DNA from 3 places in the Zobellella sp. An-6 genome. Region 2 is predicted to be linked to each of the others. Evidence: predicted binding sites of a transcription regulator. Region 2 holds the regulator's gene; each other region holds the start of a gene.

Region 1 (10,169 bases), 2.1 Mb from region 2:
CCAACTCGGCTAAAAAAGGTAAAAAACCGCACTTTTATGCAGCCCAGCCAACCAACCCAGAATAAAAACAACTTTTAAGCGCATAAGTTGCCAATAAAGAGATGGCTTGCTGAATACTTATTTTATAGCCAAATATATTTAATCAAAACATTTAATCGAAACATAAACCCAAAAATATGGATCTTGTTAGATATTTGTTCTGCATTGTTAATTTCAGGGGGGAGTATAAGGATTTTGTACGCGCATGCAAACAGATCCGGCGCACAAAACGGAAACAAGCCTGATGGTACAGCGTGGGCATGAAGCGCCAGGGCAGCCGGTGTACACCGGGCCGCCGGCATATTTCGGTGACGCCTGACAGCGCCGGAGACAGGGCATTTCACCACATCGCCGCGATGTTCATCGTTGTTTTTTCGGCAACAGGCTATCGGGCCGGATACGGTGCCATGAGTGAATAGACCCCGGGGATGGCGCCCGGCTCCATATGCCGGCGGGGTCGGCATCCAGAACCGGCTATGCGGCTACAGATGTGATGAAGGCGGGGCGCCCGGCTGCCGGCCGGCGCCCTCAAGCGGGAGTCATGCTTTCGGAGTTACGACTTTCGCCGCAACACAAAGCAGAGTTCATCGAAAAACTGCCGTTCGCCGCTGGCCACCCGGGGGTTGCTGTTTCCCTCTGCGATGCGGCCAAGCAGGGTCACCTCGAAATCGGCCCCGAACAGCCGCCTGACTTCCTGCTCGTTCACCGCAAAGGGAGGAGACTCGTGCTGCACCGGGGCGTAATCCAGGGTCACCAGCAGCATGGCCGCCCCCGGATTGAGCAGCCGCGCCAGCAAACGGGCATAGAGCGGCCTGACCGGCTCGGGCAAGGCGACCAGGGCAGCCCTGTCGTAGGCGGCATCGAAACGCCTGCCCAGGGATTCCGCCTGGAAGAAATCGCCTTCATACAGGCTGAAACCGCCGGCTTGCCAGCAAAGATAATGAACCAGCTTCTGTTGCTGTGGCAATACGCCCGCCTCACTGAAAAAATCGCGGATAGCCAGCGGAGACAGCTCGAAGCCGGCGACATGGTGGCCCTGCTCCGCCAGCCAGTGCATGTCGCGGCTCTTGCCGCACAGGGGCACCAACACCTCGGTGTGCTCGGGCACCCCCAGCTGCCGCCAGAAACGGCTGAGCAGTTCGTTAACCTGCTGCTGGTGAAAGCCGATGCGCGATGACTGCCAGCGTTGATGCCAGAATTGGGCGTCCATTTCATCTCCCGTAATACAATAAGGAGGACTACTATCTCAGGACTCATCCGGTCATTTCAAGCCGCCTTGAACTGGTTGCTGCCAGTGTCGTAGTGGTAGCCAATCCGGGCCATGCGTGCGTTTACATGGCCGCTGTCCAGCTCATACAGCGCCAGCAGGGCTTCCAGGCTTTCACACTCCAGGCGCAGCTTTTCGTTGAGGATGCTGAGCAGCATATGATCGTCCATCTGTTCCAGTTGTGCCTTGTTCATGTCCCTCTCCTGGCTGCCGTTCTTTTGTAGTCAGTATAGATTGGGCCCCGTGGGCCACCAGCCCACAATACTGTAAATTTAAACAGTATTTTTCTTGACCTGTCCCCTCGATGATCGATACTGTATATATAAACAGTAAAACAACAGGGAGTGCATATGGCCACCATCTTGTTATCGCGCGTTCAGGCTGTTCCCGCCTTGTCCCGGCAGTGGCAGCGCCCAGCAGAACCCACCGCCATGGCCACCACATTGGTCGAGTGGATAGAAGACTGGAGCAACGGCCGCCAGGGCCAGTTGCTGGCCGAGTTGGCCGCCATCAGCCGGAGCCGCCGCGGATGGATACTGATGCTCAACACGCCTGCGCCCCTGTCGCCTCGCGCCCTGGCCACCACCGGCGTGGACCCGGCCCTGGTCGTCGACATGGGCAAGGGAGTGCTGCAGCCCCTCGGCCTGGTGCACCGGGCCATCGCTCACAAAGGCATAGCGGCGGTGGTGTGCTGGCAATGCCGGCCGGTGGCCGGGCAACGTCAGTCACTCGAGCAGGCGGCACAACGGCACCGCAACAGGGTATTCCTGATTGCGCCAACTAACGAGATGCCGGCCCTGCACTGAGGCAGGGCCGGAAAAGAAAAGGTTACGCCAGCTCGCGGCAGACCAGATCCATCATCATGCGGATATGGCCGGGCTGATCATTCAGGGCGGGGATATAATGATAGGCTTCGCCACCAGCGGCCATGAAGAGCCCCTTGTTCTGCTCTGCGATCTCTTCCAGGGTTTCGAGGCAGTCGGCGGAAAAGGCCGGGCAGATCACGTCCAGCCGTTTAACGCCCTCCCCCGGCAGGGCCTTCATGGTGTCGTCGGTATAGGGCTGCAGCCATTCTTCACGCCCGAAGCGAGACTGAAAAGTGGTGCGCCACTGGTGACGCTCCAGCCCCAGTTCGGCGGCCAACAGTTCGGAGGTTCGGTGGCATTGCCGGCCATAGGGGTCGCCTTCATCTTCGTAGCGCTTGGGGATGCCGTGGTAGGAAAGCAACAGCAACTCACCCCGGCCGTGCTGTTCCCAATGCCGGCGGACCGATTCGGCCAGCGCCTGGATATAACCGCCGTGATCATGGTAGTCGTGGATAAAGCGAAAGGCCGGCACCAGGCGTTCTTTTTTCATCAGTCCCGCCCAGCTGTCGAACACCGATGCCGTGGTGCTGACCGAGTACTGGGGGTAAAGCGGCAACAGAATCACCCTGTCCACGCCGGCCGATTTCAGCTCCTGCCAGGCCGTCGCCATGGAGGGTTCGCCATAGCTCATGCCCAGGGCGACCGGCATGTCGATGCCCGCTTCCTTCAGCGCCTCGCCCAGTGCCTTCTGCTGGTGCCGGCTGATCACCATCAAGGGTGAGCCTTCTTCCCACCAGATCGACTGATAAAGCCTGGCAACCTTGGGCGAGCGGAAGGGCAGAATGATGCCGTGCAGCAGCGGGCACCACAAGGCCCTGGGAAGATCAACCACCCTGTGGTCGTGCAGAAACTGGCTGAGAAAAATTTTTACCGCCTTGGCGGTGGGGGCGGTGGGGGTACCCAGGTTAACCAGTAAGACGCCTGTTTTCACCTTGTTACCATATCCTGAATAGAAAAGGCCGGGAGCCAAGGGGCACCCGGCCGAAGAACGGTAGAATTAAGACAGAATATCGGTCAGTTCGCGGCTGACTTGCTCGACCGACTGGGTACCATCCACCTTGTAGTGGCGGGTATGACCGGCTTCGGCCTCTTGCTTGTAGTAGTCGATCAGCGGTGCGGTTTGCTCATGGTACACCGCCAGGCGCTTGCGTACCGTGCTTTCCTCGTCGTCGGCACGGATCACCAGCTCTTCGCCGGTGACATCGTCCTTGCCCTCCACCTTGGGCGGGTTGTACACCAGGTGGTAAACCCGGCCCGAGCCCGGATGCACCCGGCGACCGCTCATGCGCTTGACAATTTCTTCGTCCGGCACCGCGAATTCCAGCACGTAGTCGACGGGAACACCGGCTTCCTTCATGGCGTCGGCCTGGGGAATGGTGCGCGGGAAACCGTCGAGCAGGAAGCCCTTGGCACAGTCGTCTTGGCTGATGCGCTCTTTAACCAGACCGATGATGATATCGTCGGAGACCAGTTGTCCTTGATCCATGACTTCCTTGGCTTTCAGCCCCAGCGGGGTGCCGGCCTTGATAGCGGCACGCAGCATGTCACCGGTGGAGATTTGCGGAATGCCGAACTTCTCCATGATGAATTGAGCCTGCGTTCCCTTACCCGCGCCCGGAGCACCCAGCAAAACGATGCGCATAACAGCGTCCTCTTCTGATTAGTTATTACATAATTTGGGGCATGATTGTGTCATGACACCGGCATGGGGACAAGGGAGAGGAAGGCCCTGTTAGACCTATTGATGAGATTGACGGCAAGCCTCGCCTTCACAGCCGTGCCGAACGATACCTGCCTCCCCGCCGGGGAATCGCCTGGCCATCATACCCCGGATAACGGTCGGTCCGCCTGCTCGGTGTCCCTCATCTGCACCCGGGATGGGCACTAAACTGAACATAGGGCATGGCAATATGGGTCCTCCGGGGAGCAAGGCATGCAGCTGCAGACGTTCAGCGCCAACACCAGAGGTAACGACTTCGCCATCGGCGATCTGCACGGCTGCTTTGACGCGCTTCGCGCCAGCCTAGCCGAGGTCGGTTTCAATCCCGGGCGTGACCGTCTGTTCAGCGTGGGCGACCTGATTGACCGGGGTCCCCGCTCCCTCGACTGCCTTAGCCTGGTGTTCGAGCCCTGGTTTTTCGCGGTGCAGGGCAATCATGAGCAGATGATGTGGGCCGCCCTGGAATGCGCCGGCCCCGGGGCCCTGGCGCAGTGGGTCATGAACGGTGGCCAATGGGGCTTCGAGTACGACTGGTCCGAGCTGAAGGCCTATGCCCGCACCGCCCTCGCCCGCCTGCCCCATGCCATCGAAGTGGAGCTGAACGGCAGCAAGGTCGGCCTGGTACACGCCGAGGTCCCCGAGCGGGATTGGCACAGCCTGCACCGGCCACTCACCCCGGTCCAGCTTGCCCAGCTGGTATGGGCCCGGGAGCGGCTGGCCCGACGCGACGCCACGCCCATCGCCCATGTCGACCTGGTCCTGGCCGGACACAGCATAGTCCCCGAGGTTACCCGACTCGGCAACATGCTGTATATCGACACCGGCGCCTTCACCCCCCGGGGGCATCTGACCCTGCTGGAAATCCGCAGCTGGCTCTGAGCCGCCGAGCCTGGTACCACCGCACCATGTCGGTTGGCCCTGGCTTCGGTGGCCCGGATGCAGTGTGATGCCACTTGCTAGCAATTTCATAACAATTGGTTAGCAGAAATTACCACCGTCAGGCAAATGGATGTGATAAAGGAAACGCGATGGATAACACAAGAGACAAAACGGCATGGTCGGCCATGCTCCTGGCTTCTGCCATGACCTTTTCCGCCGGGGCCGCTACGGACGGGGGCGAAGCCGAAACCATCTACTATAATGCCCGGGTCATCACCGTCAATGACCACTTCGACATTACCGACGCCGTGGCCATCAAGGCGGGACGGATCATGGCGGTCGGCAGCCATGATCAGTTGCAGGAGCTGGCCGGAAACGATACCCGGCAGATCGATCTGCAGGGCAAGTCCCTGCTGCCCGGCTTCTATGACGGTCATATCCACGTGGGGACCGGCCCCCGCCCCTTCGGTGCCACCTTCAGCATTCCCACCCCGGATCAGTTAACGGAAATACTGGCCCGGGAGGCCGCCAAGGTGCCGGCCGGTGACTGGCTGGTCGGGATGATGAACCGCCCCCATTGCCATATGCAGATGCCCGACCGCCGGGAGCTGGACGCCATCGTGCCCGACCACCCGGTGATGCTGGCCTGCGGCGTGCTCAAGCTCACCCTCAACTCCAGGGCCATCGAACTGGCCGGGTTGAGCAAGGACACGCCGGACCCCAAGGATGGGCTTATCGTACGGGACGAGCAGGGCGAGCCACAGGGCGTACTGACCATGGGCGCGCGACGCTACGCCACCCGGGTCATCCCCAACCCGGCGCTGAGTGACGACAGCGCCCGGGACAACCTGCGCGCCCAGTTGGCAAAATTCCTGCCCATGGGGGTCACCAGCGTCAATATCGCCGGCGTGCGCCCGAACGAGTTGCGCCTGATCCAGGATGTCTACCAGCGCTGGGGCGACGAACTGCCCCGAGCCACCCTGCAGATTTTCCTGTTTCCCGGTTACGACGATGTCGAGTCCAGCCTGGCCGAACTCGACGGACTCGGTTTTCGTACCGGTATTGGCGATGAACGGCTGAAACTCGGCGCCATCAAGATGAGCATGGACGGCGCCATAGCGGTACCGGACTTCAGGACCCTCAAACCCTATGACGGCCAGGTGCGCTTCGATGAACGCGGCCCCTGGGAAAACCGGGAGGGCAATTTCGACGGCGTGACGGTGATCCCCAAGAACAGCCTGTACCGGGTGGCCAGCCGGGCCCATGAGCTGGGCTGGCAGCTCGGTATCCACACCATAGGGGATGCCGCCGTGGTCGAGGCGGTCGAGGTGCTGGAGCGGGTGCTGCGGGAGCGGCCCCGGGAGGATCACCGCCACCATCTGCATCACCTGACCATCAGGCCGCCGGAGGAGACCCTCGCCAAGATCGCCGAGCTGGAGCTGATCGTCGATACCCAGCCCAACTATACCTACTACAACAACGCCTTTATGCTGGCGGCGGTGAGCGGCAACCGGCTGGAGCGGCAGAACCCGCAACGCTCCCTGCTGGATCACGGCATCCGCATCGCCTACGGCTCGGACGGCCTGCCGCATGGCCCCCTGCTCGGGATCTGGGCGGCGGTGAACCGCCTCGGCCATGACGGCAAGGTCTATGGTGCCGAAGAGGCGATTTCCGTGGAAGAGGCGATCCGGGCCTACACCCGGGGACCGGCCTACCTGACCTTCGACGAACAGGAGCGCGGCAGCATCGAGGCGGGCAAGGTGGCGGATCTGGTGGTGCTGGCGGAAGATCCCCTGAGCATCGATCCCCGGCGACTGCGGGATCTGGCGGTGGAAAGAACCATTATCGCCGGCCGTGAGCTGTTCCAGGGCTCCCATGTCGAACCCTACCATCAACGGCCGCCGGCGCCCTGAAAAAGCAACGCCCTGCGAAGGCAGGGCGTTGCTGGGGATGGAAGGAAAACCGCCCCGGTGCGCCGGGGCGGTTTTGTGCTTAGCCCAACAGCAGGCGGTTGACCCGGGCCACGAAGGCGGCCGGGTCTTTCAGGCCGCCCTGCTCGGCCAGCTGGGCCTGCTCCAGCAGCAGCTGGGACCATTCGGTGAACTGCTCACCTTCGGCCAGGCTCTCCAGCTTTTTCACCAGTACATGGTCGGGGTTGAGCTCCAGGATGTACTTCTGCTCCGGTACCGGCTGGCCGGCGGCGCGCATCAGCTTGATCATCTGGGTGCTCATGTCGTGCTCGCCGGCCACCACGCAGGACGGGGTGCTGGTCAGGCGGTGGGTCAGGCGCACTTCCTTCACCTCGTCGCCCAGGGCGGTCTTTACCCGCTCCAGCAGGGGGGCCAGGGCTTCCTTGGCTTCTTCCTGGGCCTTTTTGGTTTCCTCGTCGTCCAGCTCGCCCAGGTCCAGTTCGCCCTTGGTCACCGACACGAACTGTTTCTCTTTGTAGTCGTGCAGATGGTTCATCAGCCACTCGTCCACCCGCTCCCACATCAGCAGTACTTCAATGCCCTTCTTGCGGAAGATTTCCAGGTGCGGGCTGTGGCTGGCGGCGGCGTAACTGTCGGCGGTGATGTAGTAGATCTTGTCCTGACCTTCCTTCATCCGGCCGAGGTAATCGTCGAGCGACACCGTCTGGGCATCGGCGTCGTTGTGGGTGCTGGCGAAGCGCAGCAGGCCGGCGATCTGCTCCCGGTTGCCGTAGTCCTCGGCCGGGCCCTCCTTCAGCACGTTGCCGAACTCCTTCCAGAAGCCCTGGTACTTGTCGGCGTCGTCTTTCGCCATCTGCTCCAGCATGCCCAGCACCCGCTTGGTGCAGGCCTTGCGCAGCTGGGCGGTCACCTTGTTGTCCTGCAGGATCTCGCGGGACACGTTGAGCGGCAGATCGTTGGAGTCCAGCACCCCTTTGACGAACCGCAGGTATGTTGGCATAAACTGCTCGGCGTCATCCATGATGAACACCCGCTGCACATAGAGCTTGAGGCCATGGCTCTGATCCCGGTTCCACATGTCCCAGGGTGCCTTGGCAGGCACATACAGCAGGCTGGTGTATTCCTGGTTGCCTTCCACCTTGTTGTGGCTCCAGGCCAGGGCGTCCTGCCAGTCGTGGGAGATGTGCTTGTAGAATTCCTGGTATTCCTCGTCGCTCACCTCACCCTTGGCGCGAGTCCAGAGCGCCGTGGCCTTGTTCACCTGCTCCCACTCGCCTTCGGTGGCGAGAATTTTTTCGCCGTCTTCTTCGCGCTCGGGTTCACCCTCTTTCCACATTTCCACCGCGATGCTGATGTGGTCGGAGTACTTGCCGATGATGCTGCGCAGGCGCCAGTCGTCGAGGAACTCCTGCTCGGCCTCGCGCAGATGCAGGATCACGTCGGTGCCACGACCGGTTTTCTCGATGTCGGCCACGGTAAAGGTGCCGTCGCCGTCGGACTCCCAGCGTACGCCGCGATCGGCGGGCTGGCCGGCGGCCCGGCTCAGCACAGTCACCTTGTCGGCCACGATAAAGGCGGAGTAGAAGCCCACCCCGAACTGGCCGATCAGCTGGGAATCCCTGGCCTGGTCGCCGGACAGCTGGCTGAAGAAGGCCTTGGTGCCCGACTTGGCGATGGTGCCCAGGTGCTCGATCACCTCGTCCCGGCTCATGCCGATGCCGTTGTCGGAGATGGTCAGGGTTTTGTTATCCTTGTCCAGGATCAGGCGTACCCGCAGGTTGCCGTCATTTTCATAGAGTTCACTGTCAGACAGGGCCTTGAAGCGCAGCTTGTCGGCGGCGTCGGCGGCGTTGGACACCAGCTCGCGCAGGAACACCTCTTTATTAGAATAGAGGCTGTGCGCCATCAGGTTGAGCAGTTGTTTGACTTCGGTTTGAAAACCATGAGTTTCGGTATGCACGGCTTCTGACATGATAAGTTCCTTGCTTGGTTTAACCTACAGCCTGAAAGATGGGGTTGCCGCGCGGGATTTCAAGGGCTGGGTGGAAACAAAGCCGGAAGCCGGAAGCCGGAAGCCGGAAGCCGGAAGCCGGAAGCCGGAAGGATGGCTCTTCCAGCTTCAAGCTTCAAGCTTTAGTCAGTAGTAGCTGCGCCCTTCTTCCGCCAGTCGGCGCAGGGCGTCGCAGGGGGCGAAGCGTTCGCCGTACTTGCGGGCGTATTCCTCCATTTTGGCGATGATTTCGCCGATGCCCTGCCGGTGCATATGGTGGAAAGGGCCTCCGCTGAAGGGCGGGAAGCCGATGCCGAAGATGGCGCCGATGTCCCCGTCCCGGGCCGAGGCCACCACCCCTTCGTCCAGGGTCATGGCCGCCTCGTTCAGCATCAAGAGCACGCAGCGTTCGGCCATGTCCCGGGCCGGCAGCCGGCCCTGGGGCTTGACGCCGAGCAGCTTGTAGACACTCTCGTCCACCGGCTTGCCCTTCTTGTCGAACCGGTAGAAGCCGCGGCCGTTTTTCTTGCCATGACGCTTGTCGTCCAGCAGCTTGCCGAAGGCCTCCGGCGCCTTGAAGCGGCTGCCCAGCTCCCGCTCCAGGATGGGGGAGATCTTGGACGCCACGTCGATGCCCACCTCGTCCAGCAGGGTGATGGGCCCCACCGGGAAGCCGTAGTCCACCAGGGCCCGGTCGATGACCTCGATGGGCTCACCTTCCAGCAGCAGCCGCGCCGCCTCGTTGAGGTAGGGGGCGAGGATGCGGTTGACGTAAAAACCGGCCTTGTCCCGCACCACTATGGGGGTCTTGCCCTGGGCCCGGGCCAGCTTGATGGCGGTGGCCACCGTCTCATTGCTGGTGCCTGCATGGGGGATGATCTCCGCCAGGGGCATCTTGTCCACCGGGCTGAAGTAGTGCAGGCCGACCACCCGCTCCGGCCGCGCCGCCCCTTCCGCGATGCGGTGGATGGGCAAGGAGGAGGTGTTGGAGGCGAAGATCACGTGGGCCGGGCAATGGGCTTCCACCTCCGCCACCATCTTGCGCTTGACCTCCAGATCCTCGAACACCGCCTCCACCACCATGTCGACCCGGTCGAAGCCGCTGTAATCCAGGGTGCCGGTCATGCGCGCCAACTGGCGTTGCATCTCGGTGGCGCGCAGCTGCTGCTTCTTGACCCTGGGCGCGAGCAGCCGGTGGCCGGTGGCCATAGCCTGGTTGATGCCGTCATGGGCAATGTCCTTGATGCGCACCGGCAGCTCCGCCTTGGTGGCGGTGACGAAGGCGATGCCGCCACCCATCAGGCCGCCGCCCAGCACACCGATGCGCTTAAGCGCCATGGGCTCGGCGCCCTGGACGGTTCTTTCCTTTTTCATCTCGGTAGTGGCAAAGAACAGGTGGCGCAATGCCGCCGATTCCGGCGTCATCACCAGCTCGCCGAAGGCCCTTGCCTCGGCGGCCAGGCCCTGGCTCATGCCC
Region 2 (10,169 bases):
TGGTGACCCTTTCCTCCTGGCTGAGCACCCCGTATTGATAGGTTTCGGCCGGCACGCCATGGGGGTGAAAGGCGCTCCATTGCCACTGGCCCAACCAGTCTCCCTGGCACACCGGCAGCTCCAGGCAGGCCAGGGCGGCATAGTTGGCCGCGGTCCAGCCGCCCAGGGCGATCTGCAGCACCAGGGCCCCCAGCCCCGCCAGGTACCAGCCGCCCAGGCCGACAACCCGGGGCGGCTCGGGCGCCGTTCGCCGCCCCCGGCAGACGGCCAGGAACAACAGCGCCAGTATGGTAAAACCGCCCAGCAGGTGGCCCATCACCACGAAAGGCAGCAGGTTGAGGGTCACCGTCAGCATGCCCAGGGTCGCCTGGCCGGCCACCAGCGCCAGCAGCAGCCAGGCGGGCAGCCGATAGGCCCGGTGCGCCGCCTTGAGCGACCACAGCGCCATCAGCAGTATGGTCACCCCCAGCAAGCCCGCCGCGTAACGATGCACCATTTCGTTGCGCGCCTTGACCGGCTCCAGCGGGCGGTCGGGAAAGCGCTCCGCCGCCAGCCGCTGGGCCTGCTCCGAGCTGGGAACGCCGTGGAAGCCGTAGCAGCCGGGCCAGTCGGGACAACCCAGGCCGGCATCGGTGAGACGGGTATAGGCACCCAGCACCACCACCACCAGGGTCAGGGCAAAGGCAAAAATACCGAGTTTGCGCATGCGGCCTCCTATCCGGCCCGGGAAAACTTGAGCAGACGACGCAAATCGCCGAGCAGCGCCTTGCCGGTCAGTCGGTCCCGCTGCACGTCGCCGCTCAGGGCATAACGCATGACAAGCTGGCCGGGCGGATCCGCGATATAGACAAAACCGGCCTCCAGTCCGGGCCCGGCCGGCACTCGAACCACCGCCACCCGCTCTTCATCCCGTCCCAGGGCGAGGTCGATGTTGTGCAGCAAGGGGCCAGCATCGGCGCAGTGGCTGCACTCCGGCGCCAGTGGCAGCACCAGCCGCCACTGGCGCGCCCCGTCGATCCGTCCTTCCACCCACTCACCCTGGCCCTTGACCCCGGGGGCGAACCAGCCCTGCTGCAGGGTGAGCCAGGCCAGGGCCACCGGCAGCAGGAATACCCCCACCAGCGCCAACACAGGTTTATGTTTCATGCCGCCTCCGATAGAACACCAACGCCGTCACCCCCACCGCCAGGGCCATGGCAAACCACTGTACCGCATAGCCCAGGTGCCGCTCCGGCCCCATCGCCACCGGTTGCCAGTCGGATCCCTCTTCCAGCCGTAACACGAACGGCAGCACCCGCTGACCCCAACGGACCTGCAGCAGGGTGGGATCCAGCCCGCTGATGCGCCGTGCCTGGGGGGTCGGGGCGCCGCCCAGGGACAGGGGCGGCCGATAGGGCCGGACCAGGGACCCGCTCAACCGCACCGGCCCTTCCGGTAACGTCACCACCGGCAGCCGGCGCCGGTCCGGATCAGCCGGCCACCAACCGGTATCCACCGCCAGCAGGCCATAGGGGGTCTGCAGCGGGCGGATCAGGCGGTAGCCCGCCCGCCCCTCGTGGATTTGGTTGTCGAGGAAGAGATCGCCGCCGGCCAGGTAGACACCGCCCAGTTCCAGGCGGTAGCCGAAAGGAGCATCGATAACCAAGGCTTCATCCAGATCCAGGACAATGTCGCGCCGTTGCTGCCATTCCTGCAACAATTGGCGCTTGTCATCGGCACGGGACAGCTGCCAGACGCCCATGGTGACCATCAGCATGGTCATCAGCAGGGTCAGCGCCAGCAATCCCCAACTTTTTCCTATACTCAAGAGTCGCCCTCTCCAGGAAACGATTAATGCTGCTCAAACTGTTGATTGTGCTGTTGTTGCTGATGATGATCGGCAACCTGTTGCTGGGCCTGAAAGCCATGCTCTCCAACCGGGACCCGGTGCTGATGAGCCGTTACATCGGCCGCCGGCTGCTGTTTGCCGCCATTATCCTGCTGCTGCTGATCCTGGCGATGGCCACCGGCCTGCTGGTGCCCAACCCCACCCCTGGATAGAGCACCAAACGAAACCCACTATAAAATATAGACAAAGACGAACAGGCAGAGCCAGACCACATCCACGAAGTGCCAATACCAGCTGCTGGCCTGAAAGCCGAAATGCTGGGCCGGGGTGAAATGCCCCTTGTTGACCCGCAGCCACATGATGAGCAGCATCAGGGTACCCAGGGTGACGTGGGCCCCGTGAAAACCGGTGAGCAGGAAGAAGGTGTTGCCGTAGATGCCGGAGTCCAGCCGCAGGCCCAGATCCCGGTAGGCATGCACGTATTCCCAGGCCTGCAGCGCCAGGAACAGCATCCCCAACAGCACGGTCAGTCCCAACCACTGCTTCAGCCGGGTGCGCCGCTCCCGCAGCAACGCCAGATGGGCGAGATGGGCGGTCACGGAAGAACTCAGCAGGATGACGGTGTTGACCAGCGGCAGGCCGAACCAGCCCATGGCGGTGGTTTCCATCCCGCCCGGGGTCAGCAGCAGGGGCCAGCTGGCGGTAAAGTCGGGCCACAGCACCTCATTGGTCATGGCGTTGTTGCCGGCCCCACCCAGCCAGGGCACCGCCAGCACCCGGGCGTAAAACAGAGCACCGAAGAAGGCACCGAAGAACATCACCTCCGAAAAGATGAACCAGCTCATACCCTGGCGGAAAGAGCGGTCCATCTGTTCGCTGTACAGCCCGGAATGGGACTCATCGATCACGTTGCCGAACCAACCGAACAGCATAAAGGTCATCACCAGGGTGCCGGCGGTAAACACCAGGGGGCCGGTGATGCCGGCGATACCCGCGGCCCACATGCCGGCTCCCGAGGCCAGCAGAAACAAACCGATGGCGCCGACTATCGGCCATGGGCTCTGGGCCGGCACATAATACTGTTGGGTCTTGACCTCCATGACTGCCTCCTTGCTAGCTGCGCGTGGCAACCTGCTCGCTGATGTCGTAAAGGGTATAGGACAGGGTGAATACCTCGATATTGCCGGGCAAGGCCTCATCCACATAGAAGCGCATCGGCATCACCGCCTGCTCTCGTGCCGCCAGGGGCTGCTCCTGAAAACAGAAGCACTCGGTCTTGCGCAGATAGCCCGCCGCCACTCCTGGCGAGACCGACGGAATGGCCCGCAGCACCCTGTCCTCCGCCGCATGACTGGTCACGGTGAAGTCTACCTGGTGCATCTCGCCCGGATGCACCTGCAGCCGCCGCACCGAGGATTCGAAATCGCCGTTAAGGCCCTTGGCCTTGTAGGTGACGAACTCCACCGTCACCAGCCGCTGCTCGTCCATGGCCCTGGACTCCGCCGCCGCCGTGGTGGCGGTTTTGCCGTTCAGGCCGGTAAGATCGCAGAACACGTCATACAGCGGTACCAGGGCGAAGCCGAAGCCGAACATGACGACCGCCATCAGGCCGAGTCTGAGTGCTTTTTTACCGTGATCCATTGCCTTCGATCTCCGGGGGGGTGCTGAACGTGTGGTAGGGCGCCGGCGAGGGCACCGTCCACTCCAGACCGTGAGCCCCTTCCCAGGGGCTGGCCGCCGCCTTTTCGCCGCCGCGGATGCATTTCACCAGCACCGCCACGAAGATCAGCTGGGACAGGCCGAAGGCAAAGCCGCCGATACTGACCAAGCCGTTGATGTCGGCAAACTGCAGCGAATAGTCGGGGATGCGCCGGGGCATGCCGGCCAGCCCGAGGAAGTGCATGGGGAAGAAGAGGATGTTGACCGAAATCACCGAGCACCAGAAATGCCACTTGGCCAGTCGCTCGTCGAACATGTGGCCGGTCCATTTTGGCATCCAGTAGTAGGCCGCCGCCATGATCGAGAAGATGGCGCCGGACACCAGCACGTAGTGGAAGTGGGCCACCACGAAATAGGTGTCGTGGTACTGGAAGTCGGCCGGGGTGATGGCCAGCATCAGGCCGCTGAAGCCGCCGATGGTGAACAGCACGATAAAGGCCAGGGCGAACAGCATGGGCACCTCGAAACTGATGGCGCCGCGCCACATGGTGGCCACCCAGTTGAACACCTTGACCCCGGTGGGCACCGAGATCAGCATGGTGCAGTACATGAAGAACAGCTCCGCCGCCACCGGCATGCCCACGGTAAACATATGGTGCGCCCACACCAGGAAGCTCAGCCCGGCGATGGAGGCGGTGGCATACACCATGGAGGCATAACCGAACAGCCGCTTGCGACTGAAGGTGGGCACGATGGCCGAAATGATGCCGAAACTCGGCAAGATCATGATGTACACCTCGGGGTGGCCGAAGAACCAGAAGATATGCTGGAACAGCACGGGGTCGCCGCCGCCGGCCGCCTCGAAGAAGCTGGTGCCGAAATACTTGTCGGTGAGCACCATGGTCACCGCCCCCGCCAGCACCGGCATCACCGCGATCAGCAGGAAGGCGGTGATCAGCCAGGTCCAGCAGAACAGGGGCAGTTTCATCCAGGTCATGCCTGGCGCTCTCAGGTTCCAGATGGTAACGATGACGTTGATCGCCCCCATGATCGAGCTGATGCCCATGATATGGATGGCGAACACGAACAGAGCGGTGCTGTCCGGGGCATAGGTGGTGGACAGGGGGGCGTAGAAGGTCCAGCCGAAGTTGGGGCCGCCGCCGGGCATGAACAACGAGCTCAGCATCAGCAGGAAGGCGAAGGGCAGGATCCAGAAGCTCCAGTTGTTCATGCGCGGCAGCGCCATGTCGGGAGCGCCTATCATCATCGGGATCATCCAGTTGGCCAGGCCGACAAAGGCGGGCATGACGGCACCGAACACCATGATGAGGCCGTGCATGGTGGTCATCTGGTTGAAGAAATTGGGATCCACCAGCTGCAGGCCGGGCTGGAACAGCTCGGCGCGGATGACCATGGCCATGCTGCCGCCCAGCAGGAACATGGCCAGGCTGAACAGCAGGTAGAGGCTGCCGATGTCCTTGTGGTTGGTGGTCAACAGCCAGCGCATGATGCCCCTGGCCGGGCCCTGGTGGTGATGGTCATCCGCCACGTCCAGCTGGTCGTCCGCGGTTTGTGTCCGGTCTAACTGCGTCATCCCTGCCCCCTATTGTCCCTGCCTGGCTTGATGGATGTCCTTGGGCTGCACCAGATCACCGGTGTCGTTGCCCCAGGCGTTGCGCTCGTAAGTGATCACGGCGGCCAGCTCCTTCAGCGCCAGCTGCCGGTCGAAGCTCTGCATGGCGGTGCCCTCCTTGCCGTAGAGCACGATATCGATATGGGACGCCCTGTCGTTCAGCACCATGTTGCTGCCCCTGAGCGCGGGGAAGGCGCCGGGTATACCCTCGCCATTGGCCTGGTGGCAGGCGGCGCAGCTGCGCTGATACACCTGCTCGCCCAGGGTCATCATCTCTTCCATGGTCATTTCCATCGCCAGCAATTCCTGCTCGGCGGCCCGGGCCTCGGCCTGCTCCGCCTTCACCCGGGCCAGCCAGCCGTCGAACTCGCCGGGCGGGCGGACATCCACCACTATCGGCATAAAGGCGTGATCCTTGCCGCACAGCTCGGCGCACTGGCCGCGGTAGAGACCGGGCTGGTTGATGCGGGTCCAGGCCTCGTTGATAAAGCCGGGAATGGCGTCCTTCTTGACCGCGAAGGCCGGCACCCACCAGGAATGGATGACGTCATCGGCGGTGATCAGGAAGCGCACCTTGCGATCCGTGGGCAACACCAGGGGCCGGTCCACTTCCAGCAGGTAGTTGTCGCGCTTACGCAGGCTGCCGTCGATTTCCTGGGGCAGGGTGGCGAGCAGGCTGAAGAATTCGACGTCCTCATCGAAGTAGCGGTAGTGCCATTTCCACTGGGAGGCGGTGATCTGCACCGTCAGATCCGACTGGCTGGCGTCCTCCATGGCGATCAGGGTACGGGTGGCGGGAATGGCCATGGCCACCAGGATCAGGAAGGGGATGATGGTCCAGAGGATTTCCACCTTGGTGCTTTCATGGAACTGGGCGGCCTTGGCCCCCTTGGACTTGCGGTGATGGAGCAGGGCCCAGAACATGGCCCCGAACACCACCAGGCCGATCAGCGCGCAGATGATGAGTATGGTCATGTGCAGGCCATACACCTTCTGGCTGATATCGGTGACCCCCTGGGTCATATTGAGACGGCTTTGCGCCCACACGGGCAGCGGTGCCACTAGCGACAGCAGCAGAAAAATCGGCTTCACACGCACCCCCAAAAGTCTTAGTCCTTTATTTTGGCGCACTCGAAAGAGAGTCAGTGCTTACCGAACCACCGCGTCCATCGGTCCGGCACACACTAAGTAAAGCATTGATTATGAAAAAGTAAAAAAATGAAAAAGAAGCGGGAAGCGGGAAGCGGGAAGCGGGAAGCGGGAAGCGGGAAGCGGGAAGCGGGAAGCGGGAAGCGGGAAGCGGGAAGCGGGAAGCGGGAAGCGGGAAGCGGGAAGCGGGAAGCGGGAAGCGGGAAGCGGGAAGCGCATCTTAGGCCCCCATCCCCAGGGAAGCAAGTGGCTTAAAACCTGTTTATGATTTTTGTTAGGCGGCCTGTGGCCACCCAGCGAAGAGGCAATAGGCGCCGCTGAGCTTTGGGGGACAAAGGCTGCGGCTGCACCGACCCACCGCGCCAGGGAAGGCGCGGTGGAGCCCCCATGGGGCGAGCTTGTCCGCCGTGACGAGCCATTTCGGCCTGACCGAACATCCAGTGAATGTTCGCAGCAGGTCGAAGTGATGAGTATCGGATCCCACGGCGTGTCGGCGGAGTAGTGCCCGTTGGCCTAGAACAAAAGATTGCCAACAGGTTCTTAAAAATCGCTGTTGCGGATCACGCCCACCGCCAGGCCTTCGATGATCAGCTCCTGGCTCCGCAGGTCAACCTCGATGGGCGACAGCTCCTCGTTCTCCGGCAGCAGGCTGACCCTGCTGCCCTGACGCCGGAAGCGCTTGACCGTGACCTCGTCGTCGAGCCGGGCCACCACCACCTGGCCGTTGCGCACCTCACCGGTCTTGTGCACCGCCAGCAGGTCGCCGTCCATGATGCCGATGTCCTTCATACTCATTCCCTTGACCCGTAGCAGGAAATCTGCCGGCGGATGGAACAGGGCCGGATCCAACCGGTAATGGCTCTCTATATGCTGCTGTGCCAGGATGGGCTCACCGGCGGCTACCCGCCCGATCAGCGGCAGACCCGGCTCTTCTCCCGCTTCCTCCTCTTGCGCCAGGCGGATCCCCCGGGAGGTGCCGGGCATCATCTCGATCACCCCCTTCTTGGCCAGGGCCTTCAAATGTTCCTCGGCGGCATTGGCGGACTTGAAGCCCAGGGACTGGGCGATCTCGGCACGGGTGGGCGGCATACCGGTCTGCTGGATATGCTCCTTGATGATCTCCAGCACCTGGGACTGGCGAGGGGTTAGCGCTTTCATAGGAAACCTGTTTTTTTATACAGCTAACTGTCAGTATATCCAGTAAATCCCGCAGGGCAAGCACAATAAACCACGGTGTCGCTCCTCCCGGCCGGCCTTTCCTTGTAGCCAAGGGCGGCGATAGGGTTACCACTGCGCCAAGGCCAGGCCGGCAAACACCGCCATGCCCGCATGGTTATTGTTGAGGAAAGCCTGGAAGCAGGCCGCCCGCTCCCGGTCCCGGATCAGTCGCTGCTGGTACACGAACAACGCGGCGGCGGCCAACAGCCCCCAGTAGAAAGACGCAGCCAGGGCGAACACCTGACCGGCCGCCACCAGCAGCAGCAGGGTGGCCAGTTGCAGCAGGCCGACGATCAGCTTGTCACGCCGGCCGAACAGGATGGCGGTGGACTTGACCCCAATCCTGAGATCGTCATCCCTGTCCACCATGGCGTACATGGTGTCGTAGGCTACCGTCCAACACAGGTTGGCGGCAAACAACAACCAGAGCCCGGCCGGCAGGCTGTCTGCCTGGGCGGAGAAGGCCATGGGAATGGCCCAGGAGAAGGCGATACCCAGAAACAGCTGGGGCAGATGGGTAAACCGCTTCATAAAGGGATAGAGCGCGGCCCAGAACAGGCCGGCAAAGGCCAGGCCGATGGTGAGGGCGTTGGTGGTCAGCACCAGCACAAAGGAAAGGCCCACCAGCAGGGCGAAAAAGCCCAGCGCCTGGCGTTCGGTCAGCTCGCCGGCGGGCAACGGCCGGGCCTGGGTGCGCTTGACGTGGCCGTCGATATGGCGGTCCGCATAGTCGTTAATCACGCAGCCGGCGGAGCGCATGAAAAACACCCCGGCGACGAACACCAGCAGCACCCAGGGGGAAGGCAGGCCGTCGGCAGCGATCCACAGGGCCCAGAGGGTGGGCCAGAGCAGCAGCAGGCTGCCGATGGGCTTGTCCATGCGGGCCAGCGCCATGTAGGCACGCCAGCGCGGGCGGGAAGGCGAAGTCAGGGTGGTCATGTTACAGGCTCCTGATAGGCGGGCACGGCGGGAAGGAACAGCTCGGTCACCAGCACCCGGGCTCGCCCGGTGGCCAGCACGGACCGCCGGCCCCAGAGGGTGCCAGTCGCCCCTGCCCGCGCCACCAGCCGTTCATAGTCGACGGGCGCCAGTTCGGTGAACTCGAAGGAGGAACGCTGCAGGTCCGGGGCATCGAACAACAGCTCCCCCAGGGCACGCCGTCCCAGGCCGGTCAGCTCCGGCATGGCGGCCCGGGTGGCCGGGGAATAGAGGGAACTGGCATAGACCCAAGGCCGGCCGTCGCAATACAACAAGACTTCCCGGCAATAGGCCAGTTCGGTGTCCAGCAGGGCCATCTGTTCCGGGCTCAGGGGTAACAGGACATCGCTGGCCAGCACCTCCACCCGGAAGTCACGACTGTGCCGGCGCAAACGCTCGGTCAGGGAACCGGGATCCCGCAGCCAATCGCACAGGGTGGGCCGCCGCTGCGGCAGCGCCGCCGTCCAGTGCCAGAGATGATCGACAGAGGGCGTCACGGCTGATTCCTGAAATAACGGATACACATATAAAAAGACACGACTCAGTTGCTTTAAAAATCACGTATTTACTTGACCGGCCCGGTATTTGTTTAAACAATGCGCTCCAGAAACCAAGGCTGGAGACATTGTTTATGCTACGCATCGCTGCGCTGTGCATCTTGCTGGCGGCGACGGGCCGCGCCCAGGCACAGGAAGCACCCCCGACTTCCGAAGGGCCCCTATACTACACCATGACGCCGGACATTATTACCAACTACCAGAACTCCGGCCAGACCCTGGGCTATATCCGCGTGTCCATCGAGCTGATGCTGGAGCAGGCCGACCAGATGCCGCTGGTGGAGCAGCATATGCCGCTGCTGCGGGACGCCGTCAACAACCTGCTGGCAGAAAAGAACCAGCAGGAGATCCGCTCCCTGGCCGCCCGCACCGAATTGGCCAGCGAAGGCCTGCGCCGACTGAACGACCTGCTGCTGAAGGAAACCGGCCAGGCACCCATCCGCCGCCTGCTGTTCACCAACTTCCTCTATCAGTAACGCCGGGAGCTGTTGTCTAGCCGGGCCTGCGCCAGGCCGATCAGGCCGCCGCCAAGGTGGGCCAGATTGGCCACCGGTCCCAGCACGCCGGCAAAGCCCAGCACCAGCCACACCACCATGAACACCGCCATGCCATCCGGCAGGCCGATGCCCCGCAGCGGGTTGAGCCGCCCGCTGAGCCAGACATAGGCCAACAGGGCGTAGACCACCCCGGACAGGCCGCCGAAGCGGGGGCCGCTGGCCCAGTATTGCATCAGGTTGGGCAACACCGCCGCCACCAGCAAGAGGGACAACAGTTTGCCGTGTCCCAGGCGCCGTTCCACCATGCCCCCCAGATACCACCACCAGAACAGGTTGAACACCAGGTGCATCAGGGAGAAATGCAGCAGCGCCGGGGTGAAGGCGCGCCAGAACTCCAGCCCCAGCAGTTGTTCCCAGCGGGGCGGAAAGGACAGCAAGCCGAACATCGGCAGTCCCAGCCAGCTCAGGCCGTAGACCAGCAGGCAGGCCAGCAGCACCAGCAGGTTCACCGGTCCGGTCTGGCGCAGCAGATCGCTCAGCCAACCCGCCGCCTGGCGATCATGGCTAAAGCGGACATGGGTGTCGCCCTGACGCCAGGAGGCGTCCTGGTAACGAGGATGCAGGGGCTCGGCCAGAAAGCGTTTCACCTC
Region 3 (10,169 bases), 1.8 Mb from region 2:
GATCTCCGAGGCCGAGGCCGAGTATCTGTCTACCAGCACTGCCATGGGGCCATCATAGACCCGCTGGTTGTCCTCATCGCTGTTGACCGAAATCCGGCCCAGGCCATCGCGGATCTGCACCACGGGACCGCTGTCGATAAAGAGGCCGGTGAGCGCCGAGGCCTCGGTCAGGGCGCCGCCGCCGTTGGCGCGCAGGTCGATCACCAGGCCACTGATCCCTTGCTGCTTGAGCTTGTCGATCTCCTTGGTCACGTCCACGCTCAGGTTGACGTAGAAACTCGGGATTTCGACCACGCCGATGCTGTCGCCGTCCACCTCGATGACCTTGCCGCTGGCGGCCCTGTCTTCCAGGCGCACGGTGTCGCGGGTGAGTTCAACCACGCGGGGCGTGGCGGCCACGGCCTGGCCACGCTGGATCTGCAGCCAGACCTTGGTGCCCTTGGGCCCCTTGATCAGGTCCACCACTTCGTCCAGCCGCCAGCCGATCACGTCCACGATCTGCTCAATGCTCTGCCCCACCCCGATGATGCGGTCTTCGGGTTGCAGTTCATTGGATTTGGCCGCCGGCCCTCCGGGCACCAGGGAGCGGATCACGGTGTAATCGTCTTCGGCCTGCAGCACGGCGCCGATGCCTTCGAGAGAGAGATTCATCTCGGTTTCGAAGCGCTCGGCATTGCGCGGGCTCAGATAGCTGGTATGGGGCTCTATGGCCCGAGCAAAGGCGTTGGCGAAGCTCTGGAAAGCGTCCTCGCTCTCGCTCTGGGACAGACGCTTGATGGCATTGTTGTAACGTTTGGTCAGGGTGTCTTTGATCTCGTCCCAGTCCTTCTCGGCCAGGGCCAGGCTCAGGGCATCGAACTTGACCCGCTGCCGCCAGAGTTCGTCGAGCTCACTGCTGTCGCGAGGCCAGTCCGCCTTGCTGCGGTCGAACTGGTACTCTTCGTTGCCATCGAAGCTCATGGGGGTATCGAGCAGTGACAGGGCGTAGACCAGGCGCTCGTACCGCCGCTGCAGGCTCTCGTTGTACATCTCGAAGGCAGTTTCGAGCCGACCGGCCTTCAGCAGATCGTCGAAGCTGTGCCGGTGACGGCCGAAGCGGGCGATGTCGTCCCGGGTGAAGATGTTCTTGCCGAAATCCAGGCTTTCGACGTAACGGTTGAAGATTTCTTCCGAGAAGGCGTCATCCAGCTGGAACTGCTGGTAATGAGAGCGGGTGAACAGGGCGGTAATCCGCTTGCTGGCGGCCGCATGTTGACCTTCCGGTGCCAAAACGGGGATGGCCGAGGCATCGATGGCCGGCGGCACGGCCCAAGCCATGCCCGCAGCCAGAATACCGGCGGCCACCAGGGACAAACGAATTCCGTGACTGGTCAAACCCTACTCCTTAGAGGATAAGATGTTCAAACTTGACGCGTACCGACATCCCGGTCTTGAGCTCCACCTGGACATCGTCCCGGGTCACTTCCTTAATGGTAGCGGGAACCGGAGACTTGCCCAGCAATACTTTGACACTCTGTTCCACGGACAAGTTCGCGGGATCGATCTTACGGGCCTTTGGACGCGGCTTCCGGGCAGCCGGCTTGTCCTTGCGGGCGCCGAACACCTTTTCCTTGCTTTCCTTGAGGGCACCTTTGGCGTGGTCGATGTGCTCTTGAGTCAGTTCACCGCAAGGGTTTCCGTCCAGATCGATCCGACTCATGCCGGCCTTGAGGCCATGCAGGTAACGCCAGCTGGATGTGTACTGGCGCAAAGCGGTACGCAGCAGCGTCTTGGATACCTTGGGGTCTTCCGCCAGGCGTTCCGCCAGGTCCTGAAAAATACCGATCTTCAGCGGTTTGGCCTCGCCGGCCGCGACGAAGCACTGGGGGAAGCGTTCCGCCAGGTAGGCGATGACTTCTTTACTGTTTTTTAGCTTTTCCGAGTTTTCCATGAAATACCTTGGGTTAAGACCTGAGGGCGTACCGCCCGTTGAAACATGCTCATTATAAAGGGCACGCGGACAAAAGCGACCCCGCCGTTACAGCTGCGGCAAGACCGTGGTCACCAGTTGCCGCAGGCCGATTTCGTCGTCTTCATCAAAACGGCCCAAGCGGGGGCTGTCGATATCCAGTACCCCCCAGATGGCCTCGCCTTGCCCCAGGGGCAGCACGATCTCTGAATTGCTGGCGCCGTCACAGGCGATATGGCCGGCAAATTCATGTACATTGGCTACGCGCTGGATCTGACCGCTGGCCACGGCGGTACCGCATACCCCCTTGCCGACCGGAATACGGACACAGGCCGGCTTGCCCTGAAAGGGCCCCAGCACCAGGGTATCCTGTTCGCGCAGGTAAAACCCGACCCAGTTGATCTCGTCCAGAGCCAGGTTGAGCAGGGCGGTCAGGTTGGCGAGCTTGGCGATGCGGTTGGGTTCGCCTTCGCACAGAGCCAGTGCCTGAGCGGTGAGGCTTTGATAAAATGCAGATTTTTCAGACATAAAAGAGAAAGCGCCGTTTATTTTCGCCTAACTTACCTGCCCTTTCTCCAAATGAAAACCCGATGATGGTGATTGATGGATAAAAAAAGTCTCAGCTCCCCGGTTTTGCAGTGGCCGGACATTATCCGCATGATGCAACGCCATCGTACCCTGTTGCTCTATGCCCACCTCTTCGCCCTGGTCGGCACCCTGCTGGCGGTGCCGGTGCCGCTGCTGATGCCGCTGCTGGTCGACGAGGTGCTGCTCGACAGCCCGGGTACCCTGCTGAGCTGGCTGGACCGGATATTGCCTGTCGCCTGGCAAGGCGGCGTCGGCTACATACTGGCGATACTGGTGGCCACCCTGTCGCTGCGCACCCTGTCGCTGGCTTTCAATATCATCCAGGGGCGGCAGTTCGCCCGGGTGGCCAAGCACCTGACCTTTCAGATCCGCCAGCGCCTGGCGCGGCAGCTGATGAAAACCCCCCTGCGCGCTTTCGAATCCATCGGTGCCGGCAGCGTCAGCTCCCACTATGTCACGGACGTAGAAACCCTCGACAAATTTCTTGGAGAAACCCTGAGCAGGCTGCTGATCAGCCTGCTGAGCGTGGTCGGCACGGCGGTGGTGCTGCTGTTGATCAACTGGCAGCTCGGGCTCTTCATCCTGCTGCTCAATCCGGTGGTGGTGTATTTCTCCAGCCGCCTGGGTGCCAAGGTCAAACACCTGAAGCGTAACGAAAACAGTGCCTTCGAACTGTTCCAGCAGGCCTTGGTGGAAACCCTGGACGGCATCCACGAGATCCGCGCCGCCAACCGGGAGCGGCACTACCTGCTGCGGGTGATCGACCGGGCACGTGCGGTGCGCGACACCGCCATCGACTACGCCTGGAAGAGCGAGGCCGCCGGCCGGGCCAGTTTCCTGCTGTTCCTCTCCGGGGTTGAGCTGTTCCGGGCGGTGGGCATGATCATGGTGCTTTACACCGACCTGACCGTGGGCCAGATTTTCGCGGTGTTCAGCTACCTCTGGTTCATGATGGGACCGGTGCAGGATCTGCTCAACATGCAGTATTCCTTCTACGCCGCCAGCGCGGCCCTGAAGCGTATCAACCGTCTGCTGTCCCTGGGGGGCGAACCGGATCCTGCGGGCAGCCTCAACCCCTTTGCGGGTGTGACCACCCTGCCGATAGAGGTCCGGGGACTGAGTTTTTCCTACAACGGTGAGCGCAAGGTGCTGGATGATGTGAGCCTGCAGATCCGGGCCGGGGAAAAGGTGGCCCTGGTGGGAGCCAGTGGCGGCGGCAAGTCCACCTTTATCCAGTTGCTCTTGGGTCTTTACCCCGCCGATGCCGGCGAAATCCGTTTCGGTGGCGTCAACTGCAAGGACATCGGCTTCGCCACCATCCGTGAACACGTGGCCACGGTGCTGCAGCAACCGGTACTGTTCAACGATACGGTCAGGGCCAACCTCAGCCTGGGGGATAAGCACGCCGATATCGACCTTTGGCAGGCGCTCAGGGTTGCCCAGCTGGATGAGGTAGTGGCCGCCATGGCGCAGGGTCTGGACACGGAGCTCGGCCGGCGCGGGGTACGGCTGTCGGGCGGCCAGCAACAGCGCCTGGCCATTGCCCGCATGGTGCTGAAAAACCCCGCCATCGTCATCCTGGACGAGGCGACCTCGGCGCTGGATACGGAAACCGAGCAGAAACTGCATCAGGCGCTGGCGAATTTTCTGAGTGGCAGAACCACCCTGATAGTGGCGCACCGACTGAGCTCGGTACGCCAGGCGGACAGGGTGCTGGTATTTGAAGACGGCAAGATCAGCCAGTCCGGCACCCATCACGAACTGCTGGAGCAGCCCGGACTCTACCGTACCCTTTACTATTGAGGGCTCAGGCGACGACTTTGATATCGGCGGCCTTGTCCGTCTTCCTGGCGGTTTTTTTCTTGGGTCCGGCAAGCTGCTCTTGGTGCTGGGCCAGATAGAGGGCCAGCGCCTCGCGGTCATCCTCGCCCAGGGCTACCGGCGCCGAGGCCAGCAGCGCGTCCAGGTGCTCGGCCAGGTCGAGCAGGCGATCATAAGCGTCCGCTTCTTTCTTGTTGGTGAACGTCATTTTCTCGATTCCGTTTCTCACTACCAAATACTGTATGGTCACGGCCATAATCAACTCCTTATCTGTATATAAATACAGTAATTCGATATCGCTCCGGTTGCAAGCCCCTCGCTCGGACGCGCCCATCGCCATCGGCGGAAAACGATAGATTATCGGGCCTTAGTGAACTTTTTCCCCCTTCTGCTGGCAGCCTCCGGGATTCTGACCAATAGTTTAGGTTGAAGCGCACCTTTTGGTGCCTTCTCACTAGCGCACGGCTCAGCATATGAGCCATTCCCCTAAGCCAGGTACACGGATTTTGTACCTGGCTTTTTTTGCCCGAGTTCACCCACCGGAGCAGGACACCGACGCTGCGCCCCTGGCAATATTATGTTGAGTTTGTGCGTGTAAAAAATAAGGGAAGCCGATGGCTTCCCGATGTCCCGCCGCTATTTCGCTGTGCCCTTCAGCAAGGCCTCGATGCTGCCTACGGCACCGAGCACACTGCTGGCCTCGTAGGGCAGAAACACCCGATCGCCCTGCTTGCCGATCTCCGGCAGTGTTTTCAGGTATTCCAGTCCCAGCAGGTAACCCACCACCAGCTGCGGATCCAGCTTCTCGTTACCGGCGGACAGTACCTTGTCGATGGCCTGGCGTTGGCCGTCGGCCATCAGGATGGCGGCTTCCCGCTCCCCTTCTGCTACCAGGATATTGGAGCGCTTTTCGCCTTCGGCCCGAGCGATGGCGGCTTCCCGCTCCCCGCTGGCCTGCAGCACCAGGGCGCGGCGTTCCCGCTCGGCGGCCATCTGTTTGCGCATGGCATCTTCCACCTCCACCGGGATATTGATGTCCTGGATCTCGACCCGGGTCACCTTGACGCCCCATTTGTTGCCCGCTTCGTCCATCACGAGTTGCAGCTTGTCGTTGATCTCCTGGCGGGACTCGAACAATTTGTCCAGCTCCATTCTCCCTACCTCGGAGCGCAAGGAGGTTTTGGCCAGGATCTCGATGGCCTGGATCAGGTTCTCGGTCTGGTACACCGCCCGCTCCGGATCGATCACCTGGAAGTAGAGGGCGCCGTTGACGGTGACACTGACGTTGTCGGCGGTGATCACCGACTGGGCCGGAAAATCGAGCACGGTTTCACGCCGGTCGATGCGGGTCTCTTCCTGCACCACGGCGACATTTTCTCCTGCTATGGCCTGGTAGCGGCGCACCTTGATGGAACGCGGCTTGTCTACGAAGGGAATGATCCAGTTGATACCGGGAGCCAGGGTCTTTTGGTAGCTGCCGAGCCGCTCTATCACCACTGCTTCGGATTGTTGCACTATCATCAGCCCCTTGATCAACAGCACCAGGATCAATAAGGAAAATATAATTGTTATCAATAACATGACATCCATGGACTCTTCCTCTTCTGTTAATCAATCACGGCGGTAATGCCGTCAAAACGACGCACCACAACCCGTTGCCCGGCCACCAGCTCGGCGCCGGAATCACTCCGCACCAGGAAGAGGTCGCCTTCCAGTTTTAGACGAAACTCCCCCGAAGCCAACTGCACCAGCTCTCCCTGCTGCCTACGGCCCTCGCCGGCCAGGGCGCTGGTTCGCCGGGAGGGAGACAGCCGGCGGAACAGGCGCTTCAGCAGCGGGGCCAGCACGGCGGCGGCCAGGGCGAAGCTGAACCACTGAACCGCGCTGCCGGCGCCCAGCAGCGCGGCGACCATGGCCACCAGAGCCGCCAGCCCCATGGCGAAGGCGAAGAAACCGGTACCCAGTAATTCTGCTAGCAGCAGTAGCAAGGCGGCCATCAGCCAGAGATGCCAGGCAAGCAAAGACGACCTCCAATGAAAGACACAAACGAGACATCGCTACTATAGTGGAGGCCGAGGGGGATGGAAATGGCTTTGGACTAACGCCACGTGAAGCGTGACGGAGAAGGCCGCTTTGCCGGCAACCGCCCCCTGGCTCCCTTGACGCACCGCCGGTGTAAAGGGGAGCAGGGAAAGCTCCTTGCTCCCCTTCAGCTTCGCGGTTTTAAACGGCCGCCCTGGCCAGCTTGAACAGCTCGAAGAAGTTGGCGGTGGTCTGTTGCGCCACCCGCTCCAGGGAAACGCCTTTCAGCTTGGCGATGTATTCCGCCACGGTACGGGTATAGGCAGGCTCATTCTCCTCCCCCCTGAACGGCACCGGAGCCAGCCAGGGGGAGTCGGTCTCCACCAGCAGCCGCTCCAGGGGCAGTGCCTTCACCACTTCGCGCAGGGTATCGGCACTGCGGAAGGTGACGATACCCGAAATGGAAATGTAGAAACCGAGCTCCATGGCCGCTTCGGCCATTTCCAGCGACTCGGTAAAGCAGTGCAGTACACCGCCGACCCGTTCGGCCCCACCGCCGCGCAGTACCGCCAGGGTGTCGTCCTGGGCACTGCGGGTGTGGATCACCAACGGTTTGTCCAGCGCCACCGCCACGTCGACGTGCTGCTCGAAGGCCCGGCGCTGGAGCGCGGCGGTCTCGGGGGCATAGAAGTAGTCGAGACCGGTCTCGCCGATGGCCACCACCGATGGATGGGCGGCCAGCCGGCGCAACAGGGCCGGATCGTTCTGTTCGTCCTGCTGGTGCAGGGGGTGTACGCCGCAGGAGGCGAACACCTGGGGAAAGGGGGCGATGGCGTCGAGCATGGCGGGAAAGGAGGACAGGCCCACACCGATGCACAGCATGTGATCAACGCCGCGTCGGGCGGCCTTGTCGATGACCTCGGCCATGTTCGCATGCTTGTTGCCGTAGTCGAGTTTGTCCAGATGGCAGTGTGAATCAACCAGCAAAACCGTCTCCTGAATGAATAGTGTCATGATGGGGGCCGGTGGCCGGTCGGGCCCAGAGAGCCAGCCACAGGCCGAGCTGCAGGCCGGCGTTGAGCGGACGACCGCTGGCGGGTTGCAGGATCCGTCGCAGTTCGACCAGACCGGCCAGGGTGGACTCGAGTCGCACCGGACCGAGTCGTCCCAGACGCCGGCTCAGCGGCTCGACGTCGGCCAGACGCAGCGGCGCCTGCAGTCCCAGGGCCAGCTGCAGGGCATCCTGCAACAGCAGGTGCAGCCAGTGCAACTGCTCCGGCTGCTCCAGCAGGGATGACTGCAAGCCCGACAGCGCCGGCCCCGGCTGCTGCGCCAGGGCGGCGAACTGCTCGAGCACCTGTTGTCGCTGCCGATCCGCGCCCCGGGCCAGGTAGTCGCGGGTATGCAAGGGCGAGCCCTGGTTCAGGTTGAGTACCGTTTGGTTGGCGGCCAGGCCTTCCCCGGCGAGCCATGCCAGCACCATGGTGGGTGAAGGCTGCGGCAGCAACCACTGCTGGCAACGGCTGCGGATGGTCGGCAGCAACCGTTCCGACCGGGAAGAAGTCAGCACCAGGGTGGCCTCTCCCGCCGGCTCTTCCAGGGTTTTCAGCAGTGCATTGGCGGCCGCTTCGGTCATTTTCTCCGCCTGCATGATGATCGCCACCTTGCCATGGCCCAGACGGGCACTCTCGCCCAGTACCCGCCCCAGCCCACGGATCGCATCGATACCTATGCTGCGCTCCTCGCCGGTGAGCATATGGAGATCCGGATGGTTGCCGGCAGCATGGAGCCGGCAGGCATGGCAGTGACCGCAGGGGGCCACATTAGTATGTTGGCATAATATTATGCGCGACAACTCGCCGGCAAGCAGCCCCTTGCCCAGGCCGGCCATTCCTTTCAACAGCAGGGCATGGCCCAGGTGCCCCTCCCTCACCCGCGCCTGCAGTTGCAGCAGAGAGGCGCTCAGCCAAGGGTACACAAGCGCCGCTCCAAACAGGCCAGCACCTCGGCCTTGACCTTATCCGGGGAATGGCTGGCATCGATCAGCTCGCAACGTGCGTCTTCCCGCACCAGCTCCAGGTAACGTGCCCGGGTGCGCTCGAAAAAGCCGAGTTGCTCCCGCTCAATACGGTCCAGCTCGCCCCGGGCTCGGGCACGGCTCAGGCCCAGGGCCGGGTCGATGTCCAGATAAAAGGTCAGGTCCGGGGCAAAGTCACCCAGCACCGCCTCCTTGATCTGGCGGATCAGACGGGGCGCTATGCCACGCCCTCCCCCCTGATAGGCTTGGGACGAGAGATCATGCCGGTCCCCCACCACCCAGGTACCGGCCGCCAGGGCCGGCTGGATACGGTTTTTCACCAGCTGCACCCGGGCCGCGTACATCAGCAGCAACTCGGCCTCCATGGTCAGGGGCTCTTCGTGCACCTCCTTCACCAGGGCGCGCATCTTCTCCGCCAAGGGCGTGCCGCCCGGTTCTCGGGTGCTGATCACGGTACAGCCCCGGGCCTCCAGCCAGGCCACCACATGCCGCTGGACCGTGCTCTTGCCGGCCCCTTCCAATCCTTCGATCACAATAAAGCGGCTCATGCTCTTACCTTTTCAGAATGTAGCGACGCACGGCACTGTTGTGCTCGCGCAGGGTCCTGGAAAAATAGTGCCGGCCCTCGCCCATGGCCACGAAATAGTAATAGTTGCTCTCCACCGGCTGCAGGGCGGCGATGATGGCCTCCTTGCTCGGCATGGCGATGGGCGTGGGCGGCAGGCCGTCTATCATGTAGGTGTTGTAGGGCGTGTGCGTCTGCAGATCCCGCTTGCGGATATTGCCGTTGAAGCTGTCGCCCATGCCGTAGATAACGGTGGGATCGGTCTGCAGCCGCATGCCGCTGCGCAGCCGGTTGACGAACACCGAGGCGATCAGCGGCCGCTCCTCGGCGATGCCGGTTTCCTTTTCGATGATGGAGGCCAGGATCAGCGCCTCGTAAGGGCTGTTGAGGGGCAGCCCTTTCATCCGCGCCGCCCAGGCCTCATCCAGGAAACGCTGCATTTCCTGGCGGGCCCGCAGCAGAATGGACACATCCGTATCACCCGGGGTGTAGCTGTAGGTTTCCGGCAGGAAGAGACCTTCCAGCCGTCCCTGCTCCACGCCCAGCCGGGCCGCCAGCTCGGCCTCGGACAGGCCGTCCGACTCCACGTCCAGATATTCCGCCTCCGCCAACCGCTTCTGCCAATCGGCCAGGCGCAACCCTTCCACCAGGGTGATCCGCAGGTGATAGATGTCCCCGTCGACAAACTTCATCAGGGCGTCGCGCAGCCGGGTGCCGGGCTCCAGTTTGTAGGTACCCTGCCGCACCGCCGTCAGTTCGGGGTGGAAACGCAGCCACAGGCGGCGATGCAGCTCGGACACCGGCTCCGGGCTCAGGCGGTTGATGAGATGGAAGGTGGTTTCCCCCCGGGCCACCACGAACAGGGGCTCGGAAGACTCGGCGATCACCATCTGCTCCAGCTTCTGCCACTGGCTGAAGCCGTAGATACCGACGCCTGCCAGCACCAGGGTCAGTACCAGCATCAGCCGTCCCAGCCATTTAATCAGTTTGTTCATAGGCTCGCTGTAATTCTCTTACCGTAGAAAAAGAAGAGGTCGTCCAATGTTCCCCGAGGGCGATGACCGGCACCACCCCCATCAGGGCGTTGCTCAGCCAGATTTCGTCGGCTGCCAGCAGGGAGGCCGGCTCCTCGTCGGCCAGCGTCAGCCGCGCTCCCAGGTAATCCCGGCACCAGGCGCGCACGGTAC

The links. The regulator LexA, encoded in region 2, represses DNA repair genes until DNA is damaged. The targets are predictions, from matches to a motif close to ANCTGTNTNNNNANACAGNT.
Region 1: ACT7DK_RS11050 (DUF4250 domain-containing protein) is a predicted target of LexA. The motif match lies at 1,619-1,638, and genes of this name have one in related genera.
Region 3: ACT7DK_RS09975 (YebG family protein) is a predicted target of LexA. The motif match lies at 4,626-4,645, and genes of this name have one in related genera.

Annotation. Positions count from the first base shown of each region.
Region 1 is NZ_CP199259.1:2,366,043-2,376,211, forward strand. It holds gene ACT7DK_RS11045 (thiopurine S-methyltransferase) at 593-1,249, opposite strand; gene ACT7DK_RS11050 (DUF4250 domain-containing protein) at 1,306-1,500, opposite strand; gene ACT7DK_RS11055 (hypothetical protein) at 1,738-2,112, shown strand; gene hemH (ferrochelatase) at 2,135-3,103, opposite strand; gene adk (adenylate kinase) at 3,170-3,814, opposite strand; gene ACT7DK_RS11070 (metallophosphoesterase) at 4,106-4,771, shown strand; gene ACT7DK_RS11075 (amidohydrolase) at 4,921-6,684, shown strand; gene htpG (molecular chaperone HtpG) at 6,764-8,674, opposite strand; gene fadJ (fatty acid oxidation complex subunit alpha FadJ) at 8,840-10,169, opposite strand, start outside.
Region 2 is NZ_CP199259.1:301,386-311,554, reverse strand. It holds gene ACT7DK_RS01415 (COX15/CtaA family protein) at 1-706, opposite strand, end outside; gene ACT7DK_RS01410 (hypothetical protein) at 715-1,146, opposite strand; gene ACT7DK_RS01405 (SURF1 family protein) at 1,136-1,807, opposite strand; gene ACT7DK_RS01400 (DUF2909 family protein) at 1,834-2,040, shown strand; gene ACT7DK_RS01395 (cytochrome c oxidase subunit 3) at 2,059-2,928, opposite strand; gene ACT7DK_RS01390 (cytochrome c oxidase assembly protein) at 2,942-3,469, opposite strand; gene ctaD (cytochrome c oxidase subunit I) at 3,456-5,081, opposite strand; gene coxB (cytochrome c oxidase subunit II) at 5,091-6,212, opposite strand; gene lexA (transcriptional repressor LexA) at 6,810-7,427, opposite strand; gene ubiA (4-hydroxybenzoate octaprenyltransferase) at 7,554-8,426, opposite strand; gene ACT7DK_RS01365 (chorismate--pyruvate lyase family protein) at 8,423-8,962, opposite strand; gene ACT7DK_RS01360 (flagellar basal body-associated FliL family protein) at 9,097-9,498, shown strand; gene glpG (rhomboid family intramembrane serine protease GlpG) at 9,492-10,169, opposite strand, start outside.
Region 3 is NZ_CP199259.1:2,135,425-2,145,593, forward strand. It holds gene prc (carboxy terminal-processing peptidase) at 1-1,374, opposite strand, end outside; gene proQ (RNA chaperone ProQ) at 1,385-1,930, opposite strand; gene ACT7DK_RS09965 (GAF domain-containing protein) at 2,018-2,476, opposite strand; gene ACT7DK_RS09970 (ABC transporter ATP-binding protein) at 2,552-4,339, shown strand; gene ACT7DK_RS09975 (YebG family protein) at 4,344-4,613, opposite strand; gene ACT7DK_RS09980 (SPFH domain-containing protein) at 4,994-5,938, opposite strand; gene ACT7DK_RS09985 (NfeD family protein) at 5,965-6,378, opposite strand; gene ACT7DK_RS09990 (TatD family hydrolase) at 6,581-7,393, opposite strand; gene holB (DNA polymerase III subunit delta') at 7,356-8,357, opposite strand; gene tmk (dTMP kinase) at 8,342-8,965, opposite strand; gene mltG (endolytic transglycosylase MltG) at 8,970-9,977, opposite strand; gene pabC (aminodeoxychorismate lyase) at 9,961-10,169, opposite strand, start outside.